Regions from separate parts of the Roseburia intestinalis L1-82 genome, predicted to be linked through region 1. Evidence: a T-box and tRNA genes for the amino acid it is inferred to sense, from the RefSeq annotation. Region 1 holds a T-box; the other regions hold tRNA genes.
The links. The T-box of region 1 lies ahead of leuS (leucine--tRNA ligase). A T-box ahead of a tRNA ligase gene usually reads a tRNA of that ligase, here a tRNA-Leu.

Region 2: it encodes a tRNA-Leu, which carries the amino acid that the T-box ahead of leuS (leucine--tRNA ligase) is inferred to sense. The anticodon was not compared.
Region 3: it encodes a tRNA-Leu, which carries the amino acid that the T-box ahead of leuS (leucine--tRNA ligase) is inferred to sense. The anticodon was not compared.
Region 4: it encodes a tRNA-Leu, which carries the amino acid that the T-box ahead of leuS (leucine--tRNA ligase) is inferred to sense. The anticodon was not compared.

Annotation. Positions count from the first base shown of each region.
Region 1 is NZ_LR027880.1:1,956,573-1,962,046, forward strand. Features, by position in the region: gene RIL182_RS09130 (YhgE/Pip domain-containing protein) at 1-1,191, shown strand, start outside; gene RIL182_RS09135 (hypothetical protein) at 1,213-1,389, shown strand; gene ilvN (acetolactate synthase small subunit) at 1,505-2,029, shown strand; gene ilvC (ketol-acid reductoisomerase) at 2,100-3,122, shown strand; T-box leader at 3,366-3,675, shown strand; gene leuS (leucine--tRNA ligase) at 3,902-5,474, shown strand, end outside.
Region 2 is NZ_LR027880.1:1,522,112-1,527,585, forward strand. Features, by position in the region: gene RIL182_RS07035 (putative bifunctional diguanylate cyclase/phosphodiesterase) at 1-2,618, shown strand, start outside; tRNA gene RIL182_RS07040 (tRNA-Leu) at 2,764-2,848, shown strand; tRNA gene RIL182_RS07045 (tRNA-Leu) at 2,876-2,959, shown strand; gene RIL182_RS07050 (nucleotidyltransferase family protein) at 3,214-4,194, shown strand; gene RIL182_RS07055 (deoxyguanosinetriphosphate triphosphohydrolase) at 4,312-5,325, shown strand; gene dnaG (DNA primase) at 5,396-5,474, shown strand, end outside.
Region 3 is NZ_LR027880.1:1,051,236-1,056,709, forward strand. Features, by position in the region: gene RIL182_RS21610 (methyl-accepting chemotaxis protein) at 1-266, shown strand, start outside; gene RIL182_RS04915 (S8 family peptidase) at 340-2,025, shown strand; gene RIL182_RS04920 (hypothetical protein) at 2,076-2,534, shown strand; tRNA gene RIL182_RS04925 (tRNA-Leu) at 2,760-2,842, shown strand; gene RIL182_RS04930 (hypothetical protein) at 3,258-3,470, opposite strand; gene RIL182_RS21155 (hypothetical protein) at 3,482-3,646, opposite strand; gene RIL182_RS04935 (hypothetical protein) at 3,881-4,423, opposite strand; gene RIL182_RS04940 (CHAP domain-containing protein) at 4,437-5,387, opposite strand; gene RIL182_RS04945 (hypothetical protein) at 5,387-5,474, opposite strand, start outside.
Region 4 is NZ_LR027880.1:3,539,225-3,544,698, forward strand. Features, by position in the region: gene RIL182_RS16565 (methyl-accepting chemotaxis protein) at 1-569, shown strand, start outside; gene RIL182_RS16570 (methyl-accepting chemotaxis protein) at 676-2,454, opposite strand; tRNA gene RIL182_RS16575 (tRNA-Leu) at 2,941-3,021, opposite strand; gene RIL182_RS16580 (energy-coupling factor ABC transporter ATP-binding protein) at 3,123-3,857, opposite strand; gene cbiQ (cobalt ECF transporter T component CbiQ) at 3,913-4,710, opposite strand; gene RIL182_RS16590 (energy-coupling factor ABC transporter permease) at 4,703-5,474, opposite strand, start outside.

The DNA.
Region 1 (5,474 bases):
TTTAATGACTCGGTTTCAAGCTGGGAGGGACCAGCAGATGACGAGACAAGAATGCAGATCCAGGGTGTGCGTGACCAGTTAAAGATGATTGAACTTGAACTGAACGGACTTGCAGAAAACGGAACTGCCACAGCGGAGGATATCAATACCTTAAAAGGACAGATTACAACCGAGATTGAAAATTGTAAGACGGCTCTGGATGCGCTGCAGCATACGTTTGAGTATACCGTAAAACCACAGCTTGATTCCACGATGAATGCAATGCAGAATTCCATGATCGCAACGACATCGATTTTAAACGGAATCAATGCGGATTTTGGCGATGTGGAAAAGGTGCTGTCAAAATACGAGGACACGCTCTCAAGGGGAAGTGCAGATTTATATGATTCTTTAGAAATGGCGCAGGAGTTATATAATAAACTGACGCAGATCATCGCGGATTTCACCACATTGAGACAGGATGAACAGTATCAACAGTTTATGGAGATATTAGAGACAGATCCACAGCAGCTGGGCAGTTTCATCTCTTCTCCGGTAAATCTTGACACTGTCGGAATTTATGAGATTGAAAATTATGGCTCTGCCATGGCTCCGTTTTATACGATTCTGGCATTGTGGGTAGGTGCGCTGATTCTGGTTGCGATTATTCATGTGAAAGTAGAACCGGAAGAGGGCATCACGGATATAAAACCATATCAGGCATATTTCGGGCGCTATATCCTGTTTTTCCTGATAGGGCAGACACAGACACTGATCACGGTGCTTGGAGATTTGTTTTATGTGCGGATACAGTGTCATAATCCATTCCTGTTCTGGCTTGCCGGAGCAGTCAGCAGTTTTGTATTTACGCTGTTTATTTACTCGCTTACCGTTGCATTTGGAAATGTCGGTGAGGCACTTGCAATCGTTGTTATGGTTATCCAGGTTGCCGGTGCGGGCGGAACATTCCCGATTGAGACATTACCGCAGGTATACCAGTCACTTTATAAATATCTGCCATTCCCGTATGGAATGAATGCCATGAGAGAGACAATCGGTGGAATTTATCAGATGAACTACTGGATCTATGTTGGAAAACTTGCAATTTATCTGGTCGTTTCGCTGGTCATTGGACTTCTTATTGCGATACCGTTCCGTAAACTGAACCATGTCATTGAAAAGAGCAAGGAAAACACGGAGATCATGATCTGATCCCACACGAAGGAGCTTAAAATGTTACTGATTCGAATGGTATTACTTTTGACAGGACTTCTTATGACAGTTGTGCCGGGGGCGTGCACGAGAAAAGACCAGAGAGGTGATCTGAATGCAGAAAAAAGGATACGGCAGATTGGCATCTGGCTTGTGGCAGCAGCAGTCATATGGATTATTACCGCAAAATTTTTCTGAAAATCGACTATGATTTCGGGCAGATGAAAAATTGTTTATTGACAAAATATTTCGATGTGATATCATAGCTTTAGTGTGATGTGTGATTAAAGTATTAAACTATTGGAGATGCAGAATGAGAAAACAGGTATTATCTCTATTAGTGGAGAATAACCCGGGCGTGACAAGTCATATTTCAGGACTTTTCAGCAGAAGAGGTTACAACATTGACAGTTTTTCTTCCGGCGTGACCGCAGATCCGAGATATACAAGGATTACGATCGTCGCGACCGGCGATGAACAGATTTTAGAGCAGATTGAAAAACAGCTTGCGAAGCTGGAAGATGTTGTAGACATCAAAAAACTTGAAAATGGTTCATCCGTGACGAGAGAGCTGATCTTAGTAAAGATTCGTGCGAAAGATACAGAACGTCAGCCAATCTTAAATGTAACCGAGATCTTTCATGGAAAAGTTGTGGATGTAACCCACGATTCGATGGTGATCGAATTGACAGGCCATCAGGACAAGCTGGATGCATTTTTAGATCTTCTGTCCGGATATGAGATTTTAGAACTTGCGCGAACCGGACTGACCGGATTGTCGAGAGGCATTTCCGATGTCGTTATGTTAGACGAAGACGGCAAAAGAGTATCATTATAACAAAATAAGCAGATAAGAATATGCAAATACATATTTTTTATTAAGAAACCAAAATTGGAGGAAATTAATTATGGCAGCAAAAATATTTTATCAGGAAGACTGTAACCTTTCACTGTTAGACGGAAAGACGATCGCAATCATCGGCTACGGCAGTCAGGGACATGCACATGCATTAAACTTAAAAGATTCAGGATGCCATGTTATCATTGGTCTTTATGAGGGAAGCAAATCCTGGGCAAAAGCTGAGAAACAGGGATTTGAAGTATATACAACAGCAGAGGCAGCAAAGAAAGCCGACATCATCATGATCTTAATCAACGATGAGAAACAGGCAGATATGTACAAAAAAGATATCGAGCCAAACCTTGAGGCAGGCAACATGTTAATGTTCGCACATGGTTTCAATATTCATTTCGGATGTATCGTACCTCCAAAGGATGTAGATGTTACCATGATCGCTCCAAAAGCTCCGGGACATACCGTACGTTCTGAGTATCAGGTTGGAAAAGGAACACCTTGTCTGATCGCTGTTGAGCAGGATGCAACAGGAAAAGCACAGGATCTTGCATTAGCATATGCACTTGGTATCGGCGGAGCAAGAGCTGGTGTTCTTGAGACAACATTCCGTACCGAGACAGAGACAGACCTTTTCGGTGAGCAGGCAGTTCTCTGCGGTGGTGTTTGTGCATTAATGCAGGCTGGTTTTGAGACATTATGCGAAGCTGGTTATGACCCAAGAAATGCATACTTCGAGTGTATCCATGAGATGAAACTGATTGTAGACTTAATCTACCAGTCAGGTTTCGAGGGAATGAGATATTCTATCTCCAACACAGCAGAGTATGGTGATTACATCACAGGACCGAAGATCATCACAGAGGATACAAAGAAAGCGATGAAACAGATCCTTTCCGATATCCAGGATGGTACATTTGCAAAAGATTTCTTACTTGATATGTCTCCTGCAGGACGTCAGGTTCACTTCAAGGCTATGAGAAAGAAAGCTGCAGAGCATCCATCAGAGCAGGTTGGTAAAGAGATCCGTAAACTGTACAGCTGGAACAACGAAGAGGACAAACTGATCAACAACTAATTTTTAGCTGAGTAATGAGACAATGGATATTATACTTTAGAGTATAGATTTATTGTTGGAAAGATAAAAGAAAGAATCATCATGTGGTACATTTCATATGATGGTTCTTTTTTTACCTTAAGAACTTGTGAACCGGTATCAGAAAAACTTTTATGACAGCTGGAGGAAACGTTTCTGACAGGGCGGTTGGTACTTGACAAAACCATGGTATATGATAAAATAAATCATGTTGTGAATAAAATACATCAGACTTTGATAAGGAATAGTAAGAATTTTTTATTTTTCAGAGAGCTGCCGGATGCTGCGAGACAGTAAAGAAAAATTCCCAACTCGCCTTTGAGTCCTTTTGTCCAAGCTATCAGTTAGGTTTATAGTGTGTAAGCAAAAGCGTGTTGTCCGCGTTAAGGATCATAAGAGCGTATTGTCTTGTTTTCATGTTAAAATTGATCTGACAGATGAGCAGATGGATTTTAAATATTGACAGATGGGAAATGAAATCAAAAGAATACGAATTAGAGTGGTACCACGGAGTAAGATAGACTTCGTCTCTAAGAGGATGTGCAATTTTAAAAGCATATCTTCGGAGACGGAGTTTTTTTTCGCAAAAACAAGGAGGAAAATCCGCTCCTCGCCATAGGGCTCGGATTTTTCTTCGAAAAACAAGGAGGAAAATCGTCTCCTCGTCAAAGGACTCGGATTTTGCTCCGCAAAACAAGGAGGGAAATCCTCTGCTCCTGCAAGGGCAGTCGCATTTTTCTTCGAAAAACAAGGAGGATTATATGTCAGAACTTTACAATCACAAAGTCGTTGAGAAAAAATGGCAGAAAGTCTGGGATGACAATAAGGCTTTTGCTGCGACAGACGACTACAGCAAACCAAAATATTATGCACTGGTAGAATTCCCATATCCGTCAGGACAGGGACTTCATGTAGGTCATCCGAGACCTTATACAGCACTTGATATCGTAGCAAGAAAGCGCAGAATGCAGGGCTATAACGTACTGTATCCGATGGGATGGGATGCATTCGGACTTCCGACTGAGAACTATGCGATCAAAAATAAGATCCATCCGAAGATTGTAACCGAGAATAACGTAAAGCGTTTCAAAGAGCAGCTTCATTCTTTGGGCTATTCTTTCGACTGGGACAGAGAGATCAACACTACAGATCCGAGTTATTACAAATGGACACAGTGGATTTTCTTAAAACTGTTTAAAGCAGGACTTGCTTACAAAAAAGAGATGCCGATCAACTGGTGTACTTCCTGTAAAGTAGGCCTGGCAAACGAGGAAGTTGTAAACGGTGTCTGCGAGCGCTGTGGTGCTCCGGTTGTCCGCAAGGTAAAGAGCGAGTGGATGTTAAAGATCACCGATTATGCTGAGAAGCTGTTAGAGGGATTAAATGATGTAGATTATATCGAGCGTGTCAAGGTTTCCCAGAAAAACTGGATCGGTAAATCACAGGGTGCAGAGGTAGATTTTGCGATCGCCGGAAAAGAGGACAAACTCCGTGTTTATACGACACGTTGTGATACATTATTTGGTGCTACTTACATGGTTGTATCTCCGGAGCATCCGATCATTGATAAATATAAAGACGAGTTAAAGAACTGGGATGCGATTGCTGCATACCGTGAGGAAGCTGCAAAGAAATCCGATTTTGAACGTTCAGAACTTGCAAAAGATAAGACGGGTGTGGAGATTGACGGTCTTATGGCAGTCAATCCGGTAACCGGAAAAGAAATCCCGATCTGGATTTCCGATTATGTATTAATGTCTTACGGAACAGGCGCGATCATGGCAGTACCGGCACATGATGAGAGGGACTGGGAATTTGCCAAAAAGTTCAATATTCCAATGGTACAGGTTGTTGCAAAAAATGGTGAGGAAGTTGACATCAACGAAGCGGCATTTACAGATGTTGCAACCGGTGTTCTGATCAATTCTGAGTTCTTAAACGGACTGGAAGTAAAAGATGCAAAGGCAAAAATGATTGCATTTTTAGAGGAAAAAGGCATTGGTACAGCAAAGACTAACTATAAATTAAGAGACTGGGTATTCTCCCGTCAGCGTTACTGGGGTGAGCCGATCCCGATCGTTCACTGCGATAAATGCGGCTATGTGCCGATTGATGAGAGCGAGCTGCCACTGATGCTTCCTGAGGTAGAGAGCTACATGCCGACTGACAATGGAGAGTCACCGCTTGCTGCCATGACAGACTGGGTAAATACGACCTGTCCTTGTTGTGGAGGTCCTGCAAAGAGAGAGACAGATACAATGCCGCAGTGGGCTGGATCTTCCTGGTATTTCTTAAGATATACCGATCCGCACAATGATGAGGCACTTGCAAGTC
Region 2 (5,474 bases), 430 kb from region 1:
CTTTGAAATCAGAACAGATACTTTTGGATGCAACACTGATGCAGAATCTGCAGGATCGGTTTTGCGACGCAAATAACCTGTATTTAAGATGTCTTGACAAAAATCGCACGGAAGTAACGAAGACATATGGTTCAAAGGAAGAACTTGAGTATCTGGGCAGTGTGATCGACATGGACAGACATATCGGACTGTTAGAGAGGCTGTTAAACAGCAGGATCGAAAGTGTGATCGAAGAGGATTGTGGGGCAGACGGGATCCGGATGTGTGGAGTGGCAGTAAAGGTAAGTGGAGAGGTGTCTGCGATCTGGATCGTGACCGGCGTTATGGAAGATGCCGGCTGCGATGTGCCGGATTATATTATGCGGACAACACCGGAACGCTATTATAAGTCGATCGAGTTTTTAGAGACGCTGTCAAAGCAGATGTTTGCCGTCAAATTAGAAGAACTTTTGGCGCAGGAGGCATTTTTAAAGAGCCGGGAGTCGGAAATACAGATGGAGACGGAATTAAAACGCAATGAGGCGATGACGGCAATCGTCCGTATGCTCGAGTCGGAGGAGGGTTTTGATAAGATTGTTCATGATATCTTAAAAGAAGCATGTGAGTATCTTGGAATTTCAGCGGCTGTTTTATTCCGGGAAAATATAGACGGCACGACGGTCAACATGATCAGCGAGTATTGTTCTGCGGGAAGAGAATCACGGATGGAGGCATCACAGAACATTTCAAAAGAAGAACTGCCATTTTTTAATGGAAAACCATATATGATTTCGGCAGATTCAATGATGCCGGAAGCGTTCCGCAGAATGTTTGAAGTACAGAAGATGAAAGCCGGGTTATTCCTTCCAATCGACGTCAGCGGGAAAACGGGAATGTACGTCTGCTTTTGCGAGGATGAAAAAGAGCGCATCTGGGACGGCGGAGAAATCAAGTTTGTCAATGATGTCCGAAGAATCATACAGACGATTCTGGTAAAACGCATTGCAAAAAATTCACTTGCCAGTTCGTATGCATCGTTAGAAGCAATCCTTGAAAATGTGGGATGTGGGATCTATGTGATGGATACACAGGAAAATACGATCCTGTATACAAACCAGCACTTTCGTAAAGCATTTGGGGAAGATGTGCGAAGTGCAGGTATTGAGGAATGTTTAAGACAGGGAGCGCAATCGGAGGACAGCCTGTATTTCAGGGAGGTTTATTCGAAAGAAGAAAACCGCTGGTTTGATCTGCACAGTACAAGGATTAACTGGGTGGATGGAAGAAAGGTCCTTTTGTGTACCATTTATGATGTGACAGACAAAAAGCTGTATCAGCAGAAGATTGAGCGTCAGGCAAACAATGATTTCCTGACCGGATTGTATAACCGGATGCGCTGTGAACAGGATTTAGAGCGTTATATCCGTCAGACGAAGGAGTTTGGCGGTGAGGGAGCGCTGCTTTACATCGATCTGGATGATTTTAAACATATCAATGACGGACTCGGTCATCAGTATGGAGATGTGCTGCTTAAGAATATTTCCGGCAGTCTGCAGAGAATTCCCGGTGTGGAGAATAACTGTTACCGTATGGGTGGTGATGAGTTCATTATCATATTGGCGCATCATCATATGGCGATGCTCCAGCAGATCTTAGATGAGATCAAGGCGCTGTTCACGAAACCGTGGATGCTAAAAGGGACGGATTATTACTGTACGATGAGTATGGGAGTCGTTCGCTTCCCGGCAGACGGGGATACGGTGGAAGAATTGATCAAGAAAGCCGATATTGCACTTTATTCTGCAAAATGTGCAGGAAAGAACCGTATCGAGTTTTATGATGACAACGTGGAGTCCACCTCTTACAAACGGCTTGACCTTGAAAAAAACATGCGCAATGCCACACGAAATGCTTTCAGTGAATTTGAGGTATATTTCCAGCCGATTGTAAATATTACAAAAGAGGGAAATCCATGTGCCGGTGCGGAGGCACTGATCCGCTGGAATTCCGGCGAACTCGGTCTGATCCCGCCGGCAGATTTCATTCCGCTTGCAGAGTATTTAGGCCTGATCAATCCGATCGGAGAATTCGTCCTGCGGGAGGCATGTATCCACTGCAAATACTGGAATGATATGGGACACCCGGAGTATAAGGTGAATGTCAATCTGTCTGTCGTACAGCTTTTACAGAACGATATTGTGGAGCGGATTGCGCATGTGATCGAGGAGACGAGGATCACCCCACAGAATCTGACTCTGGAAGTGACGGAAAGTCTTGCAGTCAACGATATGAGCCGCATGAAACGGATCCTTGCGGATATCAGGCATCTTGGTGTGCGTGTTGCTCTCGATGATTTCGGTACGGGATATTCATCTTTAAACCATATCAGGGAGATGCCGATCGATGTCATAAAAATCGACCGCTGCTTTATCATTGATATCGGAAAAGATGATTTCTCCAATGCATTTGTAAAAATGGTCGGAGAACTTGCAACAGCGATCCATGTGAATGTCTGCGTGGAAGGTGTGGAAACAAAAGAACAGTTAGATGCACTGGTGGGGTCAAAGGTTCAGCTGATCCAGGGGTTTTATTTTGGAAAGCCGATGAAGGCGGAGATGTTTGAAAGACAGTACCTGTAAGGGTACTGTCTTTTAATGTTAAAACAATTAAAACAGTTCCAAAAATTAAAAAAATAAATAAAATTAAAAAAATATCAAAAAACTGTTGACATATTTATTTTTATCTGTTATTATGAATGAGTCGTCGCGAGAGAGTGATTGATACGCGGAAGTGTCGGAATTGGCAGACGAGCAAGACTAAGGATCTTGTGTTCATTGCGAACGTGTGGGTTCAAGTCCCATCTTCCGCATCAAAAGATTTCTTTGAATGACGGTTCGCAGGAGTGGCGGAATTGGCAGACGCGCAGGCTTCAGGTGCCTGTGGTAGCAATATCGTGTGGGTTCAAGTCCCATCTCCTGCATTTTATATGTTGAGATGAGAGAAGCACTGAAGATTCGGTGCTTTTTTTGCTTTATAGGATTCGGGTGCCAAAAATTGAAAGCCACCTTTTGGCACCCGAATCTTTAGTAGGAAATTTCTCATCTGAGAAAATTAAAATCCGTGAAAATAGTATCCAAGCGCGGCAGAAAAAATGCTGCGCTGTTTGCATTTATGAGGAAATCATTTATAATAGATAGCAATGCGGTGCAGAATGCAAAAACAAAGGATAAAAAAATGATTACGTTAAATGATTATCTTTATTCCGGAGATACGGTATTCCGGATTTTAAAAAAATATTCAGAAGATCTAAAACGTGCGGCAGAGGAAAATCAGAGTGAAGTGGATTTGTTACATTATTATTTTCTGCTGCAGATCATGGAGTTGTTAGAGCATAATGATTTCCTGACAGCACAATCACAGAAAATCCGGGAGTTTTATCAGTATATGGCAAAACAGTATCCGTATCTTTCTTTTACATTTAAAGGGCGGATCAAATCGCTGATCCGTGCGGAGGCAAAATTTAACGGCTATATTGTGGCGTATGTGTATGATTATTATCTGAAAAATCACGCATATCCGCCCGTGGACGAATTAAAAGAGCGGCTGACCCGTTTCAGGGATCTGATCGCTTACCGCATTGTGATATCCATGCCCAAATGTCATGTGAGAGATGAAAGGGAAAGAGAACAGGAAGAAATCAGGCATTTATATGAAATTGCAAACAAACTGAAGGTGTTTTTGGAGGAGCGGGGGTTTACAGTGGAACCGGCAGGAGGCGTAAAACTGAGTGATTCCCCGTTACTGAATGAAGATGTGCGGCCATATTACAGAGATTATATCGTGAACGAAGAATCCGATGGATACCGGTCACTGCATATTACCTTTTTTGATAACAGTGCACATTGTTATGTGGAGATGCAGCTTCGGACAAAAACGATGGATGATATCGCGGAGATCGGGCCTGCGAACCATCTGGGATATGAGAAAAAGCAGGAGCGTGAGCGTGCAAGACGTGATGTTATTCCGGTGGGAGAATGCATTTATTTTGATGAGGCATATGAAAGAGGAATGAAACTGCAGCAGCTTGAACTGTCAAAGCTGGATGTGAATATGTTCGCAGCGATTGACAACAGTCTGATCAATGATGGCTGTGGGCTTTATCGTGGCAGACTGATCCTGCCGTACGAGCACTTATCACGTTTTCAGAATGATTAATGAAAAAATAACAAAAATTTGTCAGTAATTTGTAATAAAAAAAGGAAATCGGAAAAGAACGCGGAATATATATATTGTAATTACTGTGTGGCAGGTTATCCAAAGAGGAGGAACAACATGTCGATACGGGAAGATATTGAACGAATGGAATGTGAGACTTTAAGTCCGTATGCTACGCTCAGTATACATTCAAGAGGACGTGATGATCCGGAGGAGCAGTGTGATATAAGACCTGTATTCCAGCGTGACAGAGACCGGATTTTACACTGTAAGGCATTTCGCCGGTTGAAAAATAAAACACAGGTGTTTCTGACACCCAAAGGGGATCATTACAGAACCAGGCTTTCCCATACATTAGAGGTGTCACAGAATGCGCGCACGATCGCAAAGGCACTGCGGCTCAATGAAGATCTTGTTGAGGCGATCGCCTTAGGGCACGATCTGGGGCATACACCGTTTGGGCATGCGGGAGAGTTTGTGTTAAACGGACTTTGTGATGAGAGCTTCCATCACAATGAACAGAGCGTGAGAATTGTGGAGAAGTTAGAAAAAGACGGTAAGGGACTGAACCTGACCTGGGAGGTAAGAGACGGTATCTTAAACCACCAGACAAGGCTGATGCCGCATACCTTAGAGGGAAAGATCGTCCGCCTGTCGGATAAGATCGCCTATATCAACCACGATATTGACGATGCGATCAGGGCACAGATACTGACAGAGGAAAACATCCCATTAGAGCTTCGAAAAACACTGGGATTTTCGACAAGACAGCGTTTAAACACCCTGATACATAACATCATCAGCAACAGCGTTGGAAAAGATGATATCATCATGTCAGAGGAAGTGGAACAGGCGATGATCGAACTGCGCAAATTCATGTTCGATCATGTCTACAAAAATCCTGTGGCAAAAGGGGAAGAGACAAAGGCAAAAGCAATGATCGAGCAGTTGTTCTTCTATTATATGGAACATATCGAGCTTCTCCCTGAGAAATATCTGCGCATGCGTGATGCCGGTGAAACAGACCAGCGTATCATCTGCGATTACATTTCAGGCATGACAGATCAGTACGCGATCACGAAATTCAGTGAATATTTTATGCCGCAGGCATGGCAGGTAGATGGTTATTAGAAAGTAAAAAGTCTGCGGCATGCCGCATGGCATGGCAAGTAGATGGTTATTAATACGAAAGGAGAAAAAGATGCCGTATTATTCTGATGACATCATAGAAGAAGTGCGTTCCAGGAATGACATTGTTGATGTGATTTCCCAATATGTGC
Region 3 (5,474 bases), 910 kb from region 1:
GAAATACGATCGTAAATGATGTCATTGCATCTTTGGACAACGCGGTAGAGCGTGTTCGTATTGCAAACGGAATGATTCAGGAGACAGCACAGGTGGCAGATGTACAGATGAAGAGTATCGACCAGATCCGTGACGGCATCAGGGATATGTCACAGGTGGTTTCTGATAACTCTGCTATGGCAGAGGAGACTTCAGCAACAAGTGAGGAGCTGGCAGCACAGTCAGTTACATTAAATGAACTTGTACAGAAATTCGAATTAGAATAATATTTGTGGTTCTAAAATAAAAAATTCCGGCATCTATTTAGTAATTGAATAGATGACCGGAGTTTTTTTATTTATGGCGGATTGCAGGGAACAGGTGTATTCTGACGAATTTTTTGATTTTATTGTATCTTATGAGGAAACGAATGAACAGACGATCGCAGGGGCGTGTATCCAGAGAATTGATGAAGGATATGATATTTTTTATTATCCAAGGGAGGGATTGCCTCCGCTTAGTGTAGGCAGTTATTCTTATTCAGAGATTCCAAAGTGTTATGGATTGCTGGATCAGACGGCACTTGAGGTGTCCGGTATTTTAAAAATGCAGAACCAGCCCGTTCTCGCCTTAAAGGGAAGAGGTGTATTGATAGGTTTTATTGATACCGGTATTGATTATACAAATCCGGCATTTCGATACAGTGACGGGAGCAGCCGGATCGTCCGTATCTGGGATCAGACCATACAGGATGGAACGCCGCCTGTTGGTATTTTGTATGGAGCAGATTATACAAGAGAACAGATCAATGCGGCATTGCTTTCGGAAAATCCGTATGATGTGGTGCCGTCGCGTGATATGAACGGACATGGCACATTTCTTGCAGGAGTGGCATGTGGAAGTGAGAGTGAAAACGGTGACTTTATCGGGGCGGCGCCGCAGTCTGAGATCATCATGGTAAAGTTAAAGGAGGCAAAACAGTATCTTCGGGATTTCTTTTTTGTGAAAGACGGCGTTCCGGCATATCAGGAAAACGACATTATGATGGCGGTTTCCTATTTAAATGGAGTTGCAAATATTTTAAATCGTCCGCTTGTCATCTGTGTGGCACTTGGAAACAGTGCAGGAAGTCATGCAAGCGAGGGATTTCTGCCATCTTATCTGAATTATATCTGTGGAAGAAGAAAGCGTGTGGTCGTGACTGCAACTGGAAATGAAGCCAATGCAAGACATCATTTTCAGGGGCGTATCATTGGAGAGATGGAACATGAGGATGCGGAGATCACGGTGGAGGAAAATACAAAAGGCTTTTTTGTGGAATTGTGGGCATCTGCACCGGAACTGTATGCAGTCACCATAATATCGCCTTCGGGGGAGCAGATTCCACGGATTCTGGTGCGCCGTGGAGCGTCAGAGCAGTTTAATTTTATTTTTGAGGGAACAACAATTACGGTGGATTACCGGATCGATACAAAAGAGACGGCAAGCCAGCTCATATTTTTCCGTTTTATCCGACCGACACCTGGATTGTGGACGATACGCATTTTCCCGCAGCTGACAGTGACGGGAAACTATCATCTCTGGCTGCCGCTGCGGGAGCTGACGGATGGAAATAATTTTTTTCTTCGTTCCAATCCGGAGATTACACTGACTTCTCCGAGTGCGGCAAGGCAGGTGATCACGGTGGGCGGTTATCAGGCATCAAATACCAGTATCTATGCGGATTCCGGCAGGGGTTATACGATAACCGGGGAGATCAAACCGGATTTTGTGGCACCGGCAGTGGATGTCTATGGTCCCGGGCTTCTTGGTAACTTTATCACCTTTACGGGAACAAGTGCAGCTGCTGCGATCACGGCAGGAGCCTGCGCGCAGATCATGCAGTGGGCGATCGTGGATCAGAACAATACAGTCATGTCGAATACTTCCATCAAAAATATGCTGATCCGAGGCACGGCTAAACCGGAAAACCGGACCTATCCAAACAGAGAGTGGGGATATGGGACACTCGATGTGTTTGGGGCATTTCAGAATCTGAGGCTGTGATAAAAGCAACGGAATATTTATTTAGAAATTGTTTAGAAAAAACAGCAGGGGTGTCACTGAGAATTGATGAATATCTGAGTTACTGTGGAGAAGTATCTGAGTTATTAAAAAATCAGACAGCATCACAGAATGTTTCTACACAGGATGCAGACGGCAAAGATGCAGACAGTTATGTATCGACGATCGGAAGTTCCGATGCAGTAATGCCAAGTGAAAATTATAATGATATCTTAAAAGAAATCCAGAAAACAAAAGCAGAAGCTGGTCAGTCCCAGAGTTACTCAGAAAACGCAGGACAGACATCCGGAACAGGAACATCCGGACAGACCACACAGGCATCCGGAACTGGTGCGGCTGGAAATACCGGAGGCGGTGGAGACAGCGATGATGAGACCACAACAACAAAGACAGTTGTGATCAATGGCGTTACTTATCTTGAAACAACGACTGTGGAGAACGGTGTCAAAAGCGTACAGAGAACTGCAATCAGTGGAGTTGGTGAAGAGTAGTGACTATCAAAAAAATCCGAAGGATTAACGTGAACCTTCGGATTTTTTTGCTACAATCAGGAAATACCATTGTATGATATTTTTTGCATGATATCAACAAATGTTAAAATAGCATTGTATGAAATTCTTTATATGATATCAGCAAATGTTAAAATAAAATTGCTTGCAATTTATTACATGATATGATAAGATGTCTATTGTTCGAGCAATTCGAAAACAGAATAAGCCGGCGTGGCGGAATGGCAGACGCACCAGACTCAAAATCTGGCGGTGGCAACATCGTATGGGTTCAAGTCCCATTGCCGGCACTCAATGGCGCGAAGCCGAACCCGGTGTACTTTTTCAAGAAAGTGTTCGCCGTGGTGGTAAACTTCACGCGGAAATAGCGAAAAATAAAAGCGTCAGGGCTTAGGCTCTGGCGCTTTTGTTATGCCCGGTCGTCTCTCGATAGGGCTCGAGAAATAGAGCCTGCTCAGCTCGGCAGCTATCACCGTTCCTCTCTGGCCTCCTCGGCCGCGTGGCTATTGTTTACGGGTTGCACGGGACTGGCTGCGGCGCCTGCTGCCTTCTTGTCTCGTTTTAAGGTTTTCACATTAAAAACCAGCAAAACTTGTCAGCTATCACTCAGACCGGGCTTGATCTGTTCATTATGCGCACCCCTCTGAATTTTCACGGGCTTGGGACCGTCCTCGGCTTCATTAGTGCCCCGCATTGCTGCGGGTGTTATCTTTCCCCCATGTCTTTGTATACAAGGTCGGTTATGTATGCGTTTGTACTTGGGTAGCCTCTTGACTTGGCCCATGCTGCGATTCGATCTTTGTCACCGGCCGGAACCGTGATCGGGATCCGGTCCTTGTTTTCCCGCTGCCATGTGTTCTTGTACTTGGTGCGGGCCGCCGCCAGTTCTTCCGGCGTCTTGGTTGCTTTTCTTCCCACGGTGTCGCCTCCTATTCCTCCACCTCGTAGCCGTTTTTCTTGGCCCAGTTTATAGCTCCGCGCTTTGTTTTCCAGTTATTCGGTGCATAGTGTAAAACATGGTTTTCGCTTACGCTTTTCAGTCCGTAATACTGAGAAGCGGTTCCTTTGTTGATTGTGTACGTTGTGACTTTCATGTGCTGTCTCCTTATTTTCTGCGGTTTTCCTTGTTTCTGATATTATAATACTATATCGTGTGCAAGATAACAATACACACACTCACCAAACCTCTGCCGGAGCTTTTGTCTATCTTGCACAAGATATTAAAATAATGGAAAGCAGCCTCTAAAATGCCCCAGAACGCAAAAAAGGCGCCCACTCGATAAAATTACCGGGTGAGCGTCTTTGTGTCAATTCTGGCCGTCTGTGGCTTATTCTGTGGCCGTTTCCGTGGCTTTGGCAGCCTTTACCTCAGCAGTAGCCTGAGCGACTGCCGTCTGGGCTACCGTAGCAGCTACCGAGGCAGCAGCGGTGGCAGCAGTAGTGGCGATCTGTGTCTGCTTTTCCTCAGTGGCAGCAGGTGCCGTTCTCTTATCCTCCCTGACGAGGGTTTCGATCGTAGAGGCGAGCCACTTGTCAAAATCTCCGTAAGCCTCAGCGATCACTCGTTTGGCTTCGTCGGTGATAAGAGCGGTAGCGGTGTCTTTTGCTTTCTGCAATGCCGTGAGCTGGGCCTCTTTGTCGAACTTACCCTGCGCCTTTAATGCGTCGACGTAGGTCTGGAAGGTTGTCTGTACGGCTTTCGTTACGGCGTCGCTTGCGAGATCCACATACTTGCGGACAGTTGCGTCGTTAATGTTTGCCGTGATTTCCTGCGTCTTTTTTCTCAGCCATGCAACCGCGAAGCCTGAGAGAGCCAGCAGCAGAGGCAAAATAACCATTGACATGAGTGTGTTGAGAGTTTCCTGATCCATTCCGTTGCCCTCCTTATGCTAATTCAAGATCGGAGATTTTCACCCAGCTTGTGATCTCTTTCAAGAGGGCGCGATCTCCGTCGATTTTCTGTACCGTGTATTTTCTGGACTTCACCCAGCTCGGGATCGTCTGGCCGGTTGCGTACTTTGTGGCCGAGTTCTTTACCTTGACTGTTTTGCCCTCCGCAATAGAGCCAGAGGCGGCAGCAGTAGAGGCTCCCGCAATGTCTGAGGCATTTACCCAGCCGTAAACGGTCGATCCCGATCCATTGACTGCAATCAGGTGGTAAGGGTGCTTTGTACCCTCTGCGGTGTCTGTTACCTTTGCTTTTCCAGCCTTGCAGGAAGGACCGCTGGTAGCGTTCGCACTTGCGTAGTGCTTGGATCCGGTAAAGTTTACAATATCACCCTTTGAGTATTTCAGACCTCCACCGTTGCCAGATCCAGATCCGGCGCTGGTTGCCTTGCTGCTGTACTCAGGCACTCCGTAGCCTCTAATATAGCGGCCGTTTACAGCAATTTCGCGATAGCTTACTGAGTCGCTCTTGTTTCCCTCGATAATCTTGATCGTGTTGCCTGATACGCTCACTACAATGCCGACATGCTCAGGCCAGCCGGTATCGTCGCCGACTCCGTTGTCGTCCCAGTCGTAAAAAATAACGTCGCCGGTGCTCGGTCTGTATGCGTCATTTTCTACCCATGCGCCGAGCTTCTGGAAAAGCTGGATCATCTGGCCGCAGCCGCACTCGGTCGGGATAATGTCAGTAAGTCCCGTTTTAATAGCCATAGCTGAGACAAAAGTCGCGCACCATGAGTCCGTATATTTTACGGCGTAGTTTCTGGCGAGGGGCTTGTGGCTATTGTAAAGATCAATAATTTTCTTGTGGCTGCCGTTGCTTTCCTTGCAGCCCAGATAGGAAACGGCTGCATTGACGTAGCTCTGTCTTAATTCTTTTTCTGTCATTATGGTGTACCTCCTTCATAGTTAGAGCCCGGATCATATTCTCCGGGCTCAGTGTTCTGCTTTTTAGATTGTTCTAACTCCTTTTGA
Region 4 (5,474 bases), 1.6 Mb from region 1:
AGAACGGAAGCTCTTCTTTCACCGCTCACGGCGAAGTGACAGAATCCTTAGATGGTGGAATCACGGCACGTCTGCATGTTCCTTCCGGAAGTTCGATCGATACCAGAAACAGGAATTTTACCTACGAACTGCAGATCTCCGTGACAAACGCATTGTATATCTGGGAAAATGCTGAGATCACCACGATGCGTGGTCAGTCGTCCGATATGTATAAGATTACAGTTACAACCAACCCGAAGGTTGTTAACCGGCGTAAATATCCTCGTATGCCGATCTCTAACAAGTGTACGATCACGGTAAAACAGAACGGTAAACAATATAACGGTCAGATGATCAACATCAGTGCCGGCGGCTTTGCATTCAGTGTCCGTGATAATTTCTTTTCCAGTGCGATCGGTTCTGATATCACCTTATCGATTCCTGATCTTCCGGTGGAAAATGCCCGCCAGTTAGAAGGTCATATCATCCGAAGCACAGACAATGAGAACGTCTTTATCGTCGGCTGCCGTATGCCAGAGGATAATACAGCGGTCGAACAGTATGTACAAAACAATTACCAGGGTGAGTAAATCTCATATGTCATAAATAAAACAGCGGATAACAACTTCTTTTCTTGTTGTTACCCGCTGTTTTATTATTTGTGCCTGTTAATTTCTTCTTATTTACTTTTATTCCTTATACAATAAAATGCTCTACGTTCTGCTGTAACTTATCTGCTGCATGATGAGTTGCTTCCGCTTTTTCTTTAATCTCGGCTGCCTTCTCTACCACAACACCTGTCTTCTCTGCGATATCGTTTGTACCGGTTGCTCCCTCTGTAGCCGCCTTGCTTACCTCGCCGATGGCATCCATAACGCCGTTGATCGATGCTAACAGCTGCTCTGAGGATGCAGAAAAATCAGTTACCAATCCATCAATCTTACCTGCATCATTGCTGTAGGAATCCGCCATATCGGAGAATCCCGCAAAGCTGTCTACCACGTCGGTTCCAACAAACTCTAACAACTTCTTTGCTCCGTCTGCAAGATTTGTTACCGATTCCACAACATTCTTTGTCACATCCTGGATATGTACAACTGCTGCCTTTGACTGCTCGGCAAGTACCCTGATCTCATCCGCAACAACTGCAAATCCCTTTCCTGCCTCTCCTGCACGCGCTGCCTCAATTGAAGCATTGAGTGCTAACAGGTTGGTCTGTCCGGTAATCTCCATAATGGACTCTGCAAGAACACCGATCTGATCGACTACCTTGATATCTTCAAGTGCTTTTGTCAGTCCCTCATTGATCTCGGCATGGATTGCCTTGGTACGCTCATCATTTTCTGTTGTTGTCTTTTTAATACCTACGGCACGGTCACGGATATCATCTGCTTCCGTTGCACCGTCCTGTGAACGTGTTGCAATACTCTTTGCTGCACTTTCGATCTCATGGGACATTGCATTGATCTCTTCGGAGGAAGCCGCTGTCTCTTCCATACCCGCTGCAAGCTCTTCCGTCGTTGCGGAAACATTCTCGATTTCTTCGTCTAATGCCTGAATATTATCATCGATCTCCTGTACCATTCTGGTGATCTCAGTTGCCTGACTCTTGACCTCACCGATCAGTCCGCTCATCTCATTTCTCATGGACTCTAAAGATGCTGCGAGTTTTCCAAAATCATCGCGGCGCTTTAACAGTGCCGTTCCCATTGCCTGTGAAAAATCGCCCTGTTCCATGACACCGATGGAACTGATACATTTTTTCAGTGGTCTGATGATGCTGATAATGATCATAATCAGCAATAAAACTACTATTATTCCCTCAATCAACGTTGAGATAATAAACAGTGTCATCCTGCCTGTAACATAAGAAGAAAAATCTTTTTCAATTGATGCTACCTGATCATCAATATAATCCGTATAATTTCCGGTTCCGATCACCCATCCAAACGGTTCAAATGCCTTACTGTAGGAACGCTTCGGAGAAGGTTCTGTCTCTCCTTCTTTCGGGAATACATAATCCGTGTATCCTCCGTCTGCCTCCTGACCGACACGGATGATCTCTTTTACCATCTGGTATCCATTGGCATCTTTCGTCTCCATACGATTGGTGCCTTCCGTGTCATTTCCTAAAAGCACCACATTGGTTCCGTCATACTGATCCACCCAGAAATATCCGGCATCTCCATAACGAAGCTGTCTGATCTCATCTGCTGCCAATTTCTTTGCTTCCTCTTCCGTATACACACCAGCCTGATACTGATCGTAAATTGTCTGGCAGAGCGAAATCACATTGTCCACCTGCTGTTTGATCTGTTCGTCGTAAGATGCGCGCTCATCTGCTTCCAGCGTTTCCAGTGCTTTACTCTGCAGCTGTTTCATGCTTTCCGATGAAATAACAGCACACAACACCAGTGCCACTATCGTCGCCAACATTACGATAATCAGCTTCGTCTGTACTTTCACATTGTTCATAAATTGTTCCTCCCGCTTCCATACTTTCATTCCGGAGTTTACAAACATGATGTATATGGATTTTTCTATATACATTTTTGAAACTTCCTTGCCATTATTTTACCATATTATACAAATTTCCTCAATTATTTTACTTTTATTACAGGGATTTCGCTTTAACTTTTTTATCTATGCATTTTTATAAACAATCCAGTTATCAGCATTCCATCTGAGGTTACCCTTCATTTCTGGTCAATACGCACAAAATTCCCCCCTGCTTTTTCCCTATATATTTTTTCTGCTGATTTTCTATCCGCCTTTTTCATATAAAATCTGTTTCACTTTTTACTGTGTTCATATCCCGTATAATTCTGCTGTGTATTACTATACAGATCACCAATCCATGCAACTCATAATCATACATATTCGAGTATTTTAGATTAAAACAATAGCCGGAAAACCTTGATTTTACAATAAAATCTCGACTTTCCGGCTATTTTAAATCAATGCGGGTGACAGGACTTGAACCTGCACGTCGGGGACACTAGAACCTAAATCTAGCGCGTCTGCCAATTCCGCCACACCCGCGAACCACTTTGCCATTATATCTTAGCACTCACAAAATTGCAAGTATTTTTTCACCTGCATCTTAGCCCGCACCTCTGCTGCTCAGAGTAAATAACGGCAGTTTACTTTCGGTACAAAGATAACGGCAGTTCCAGGCCATGTGTCTCCAGCAGCTTACGATCACTTAAAATCTCCCTGGTATCCCCATCACACACAATTCTGCCCTCAGACAATAAAATCGTTCTGTCACAGGTATCCCACACAAAATCCAGATCGTGCGAAGCTATGAGTTTCAAATAAGAAAATTCATTTAATACCCGGATCAGATTTCTGCGGTTTTGCGGATCAAGTGCCGCCGACGGCTCATCCATCAGGATAATATCCGGTTTCATGGAAAGGATTGTCGCAATCGCTGCCAGTTTCTTTTCCCCACCCGATAATTTGTGGATCGGTTTTTTTGCAAGATGCCCAATATGGACTGCAGCAAGCGCCATTTTCGTTCTGTATGCGACCTCTTCTTCCGGAAGGCCGTAATTCTGCGGGGCAAATGCCACATCCTCGTATACATTTGGCATAAAAAGCTGACTCTCAGAATCCTGAAATACATAGCCAGCTATTTTTCTGATCTGTGCTAACGTTTCTTTCTGCAACGGCACATCCCCGATGCGGATACTTCCGGAGTCCGGGAAATACAGACCGACAAGTAATTTTAAAAGTGTGGACTTTCCCGCCCCGTTTGCGCCGACCACACCAATCGATGCCTGTCCGTCTGCTGTAAATGAAATATCCTGCAGGATAGGGTTTTGTTTTTCATAAGAAAAATTCAGATGTGTTACTTCTATATTAATCTGTCCCATATACTTATGTCCTCTCTTTTCAATCTGTCACAGAACCGTCAACTTTCTTTGACTGCTAAAACATCGTTCCTATCATCTGTCCAACCGCAAAATACCGCAATACAGCAAATATCACGATCCATAAAACAAGATACACTGCATCCCTGGCACAAAACCGTATCTCTTTTTTTAATCTGAATACCCCATCAAAACCACGCAGGCACATACTCTCATAGATCACCTCCGCCCGATCCATACTCCGAAGCAGCATCTGGCCCATCAGCGATCCCCACACTTTAAAATGAATGCCCTTCTGTCCCGGTGCCCGAAGTTCATACGCCTGCACGACCCTCTGCGTCTCTGCCAGCAAAACGGAAATATACCGGTAGATCAGCCACACCTGCATCACAAGAGACTTTGGAAGATGGCATATCTCAAGTGCACAGCAGATTTTTTCAATCGTCGTCGTAGCGATCAGAAGATACGATGCCGAAACCGTAAAAACACCTTTTAACATCAGCGTCAGCATGGAAATCACTCCGCCGGTAATTTCAATCTGTCCCACTGTCATGACAGCCTGCCTGTCAAAAAAAGGGTTAAATATTCCTGCCACACAGACAAGCGGCAGCACGACCCGCATTCTCCACAGCGCATCCTTCACCGAAATATCATTCATAATAAAAAGAATAACCGGATAAACTGCCATCACAAGCAGTCCGCTCAGGTTATACTTCGAAAAGGAAACGACCGTCCCTATATACAAAATTGTCACACACAATTTTACAAGTGGGTGAACCTGGTTCACCCACCTGTCTTCATTTGCCAGTTCCTCGATACTTTTGATCTCAGAAACTGCCTTTTGAATTTTACTCATGTTTTTGATTCTTTCCAAAAAATTTAAACAAATAGCAGCCTCCAACACAGACAGCCACAACTACCGCAGCTCCTGCCACACCCGAAAACGATGTTCCTGCCATGCTCTCACTGTTTTTAAATGCATAATCCGGAAGCAGCGCTGTCCACTCCTGGATATCTGCTGCCTTTTGATATGCCGCCCCTTTGGCATCTAGCTCTGTGGTTCCGGCAACTTTCTCCATAGACCATTCCAGTCCGTCCGGATTTGCCGAAGCAAACAAAGAGAGACCTCCACCGATCCAAACGGTTAAAACTGCAAGGATCGCAACTGTCTTTTTCAAAGAAAAACGTGCTTTTTGTCTCTGTGTACTTTCATCCGTTCCCCAAAGCAGCTCCGGTCTTGCCTCATAGACAAAGCAAAGCACTGCTGCCGTGATCAGTCCTTCTACCAGACCGATTGCCAGATGGATCGGCTGCATCACTGCAACAAATGTCTGAAATGGAAGCTCCGTGATACCGGAAGCTAACGTCTCTAATGTAACGGAAAATGCTCCAAGCTGCAGCGTCAGGACACAGCCAAGCACAGATGCTGCAACGATTTTCTTTTTGGATGCCCCACGGCGCATCATCGGTTTCCAGATCAGCAGGGCCCCGATAAAGCACCCATAAAATGCCATATTCCATATATTACAGCCAAGCGCTAAAAGCCCTCCGTCTGCAAACAGCAGACACTGTATCAAAAGGACTCCGATCATCGTAAGAAATCCCGCATACGGTCCAAGC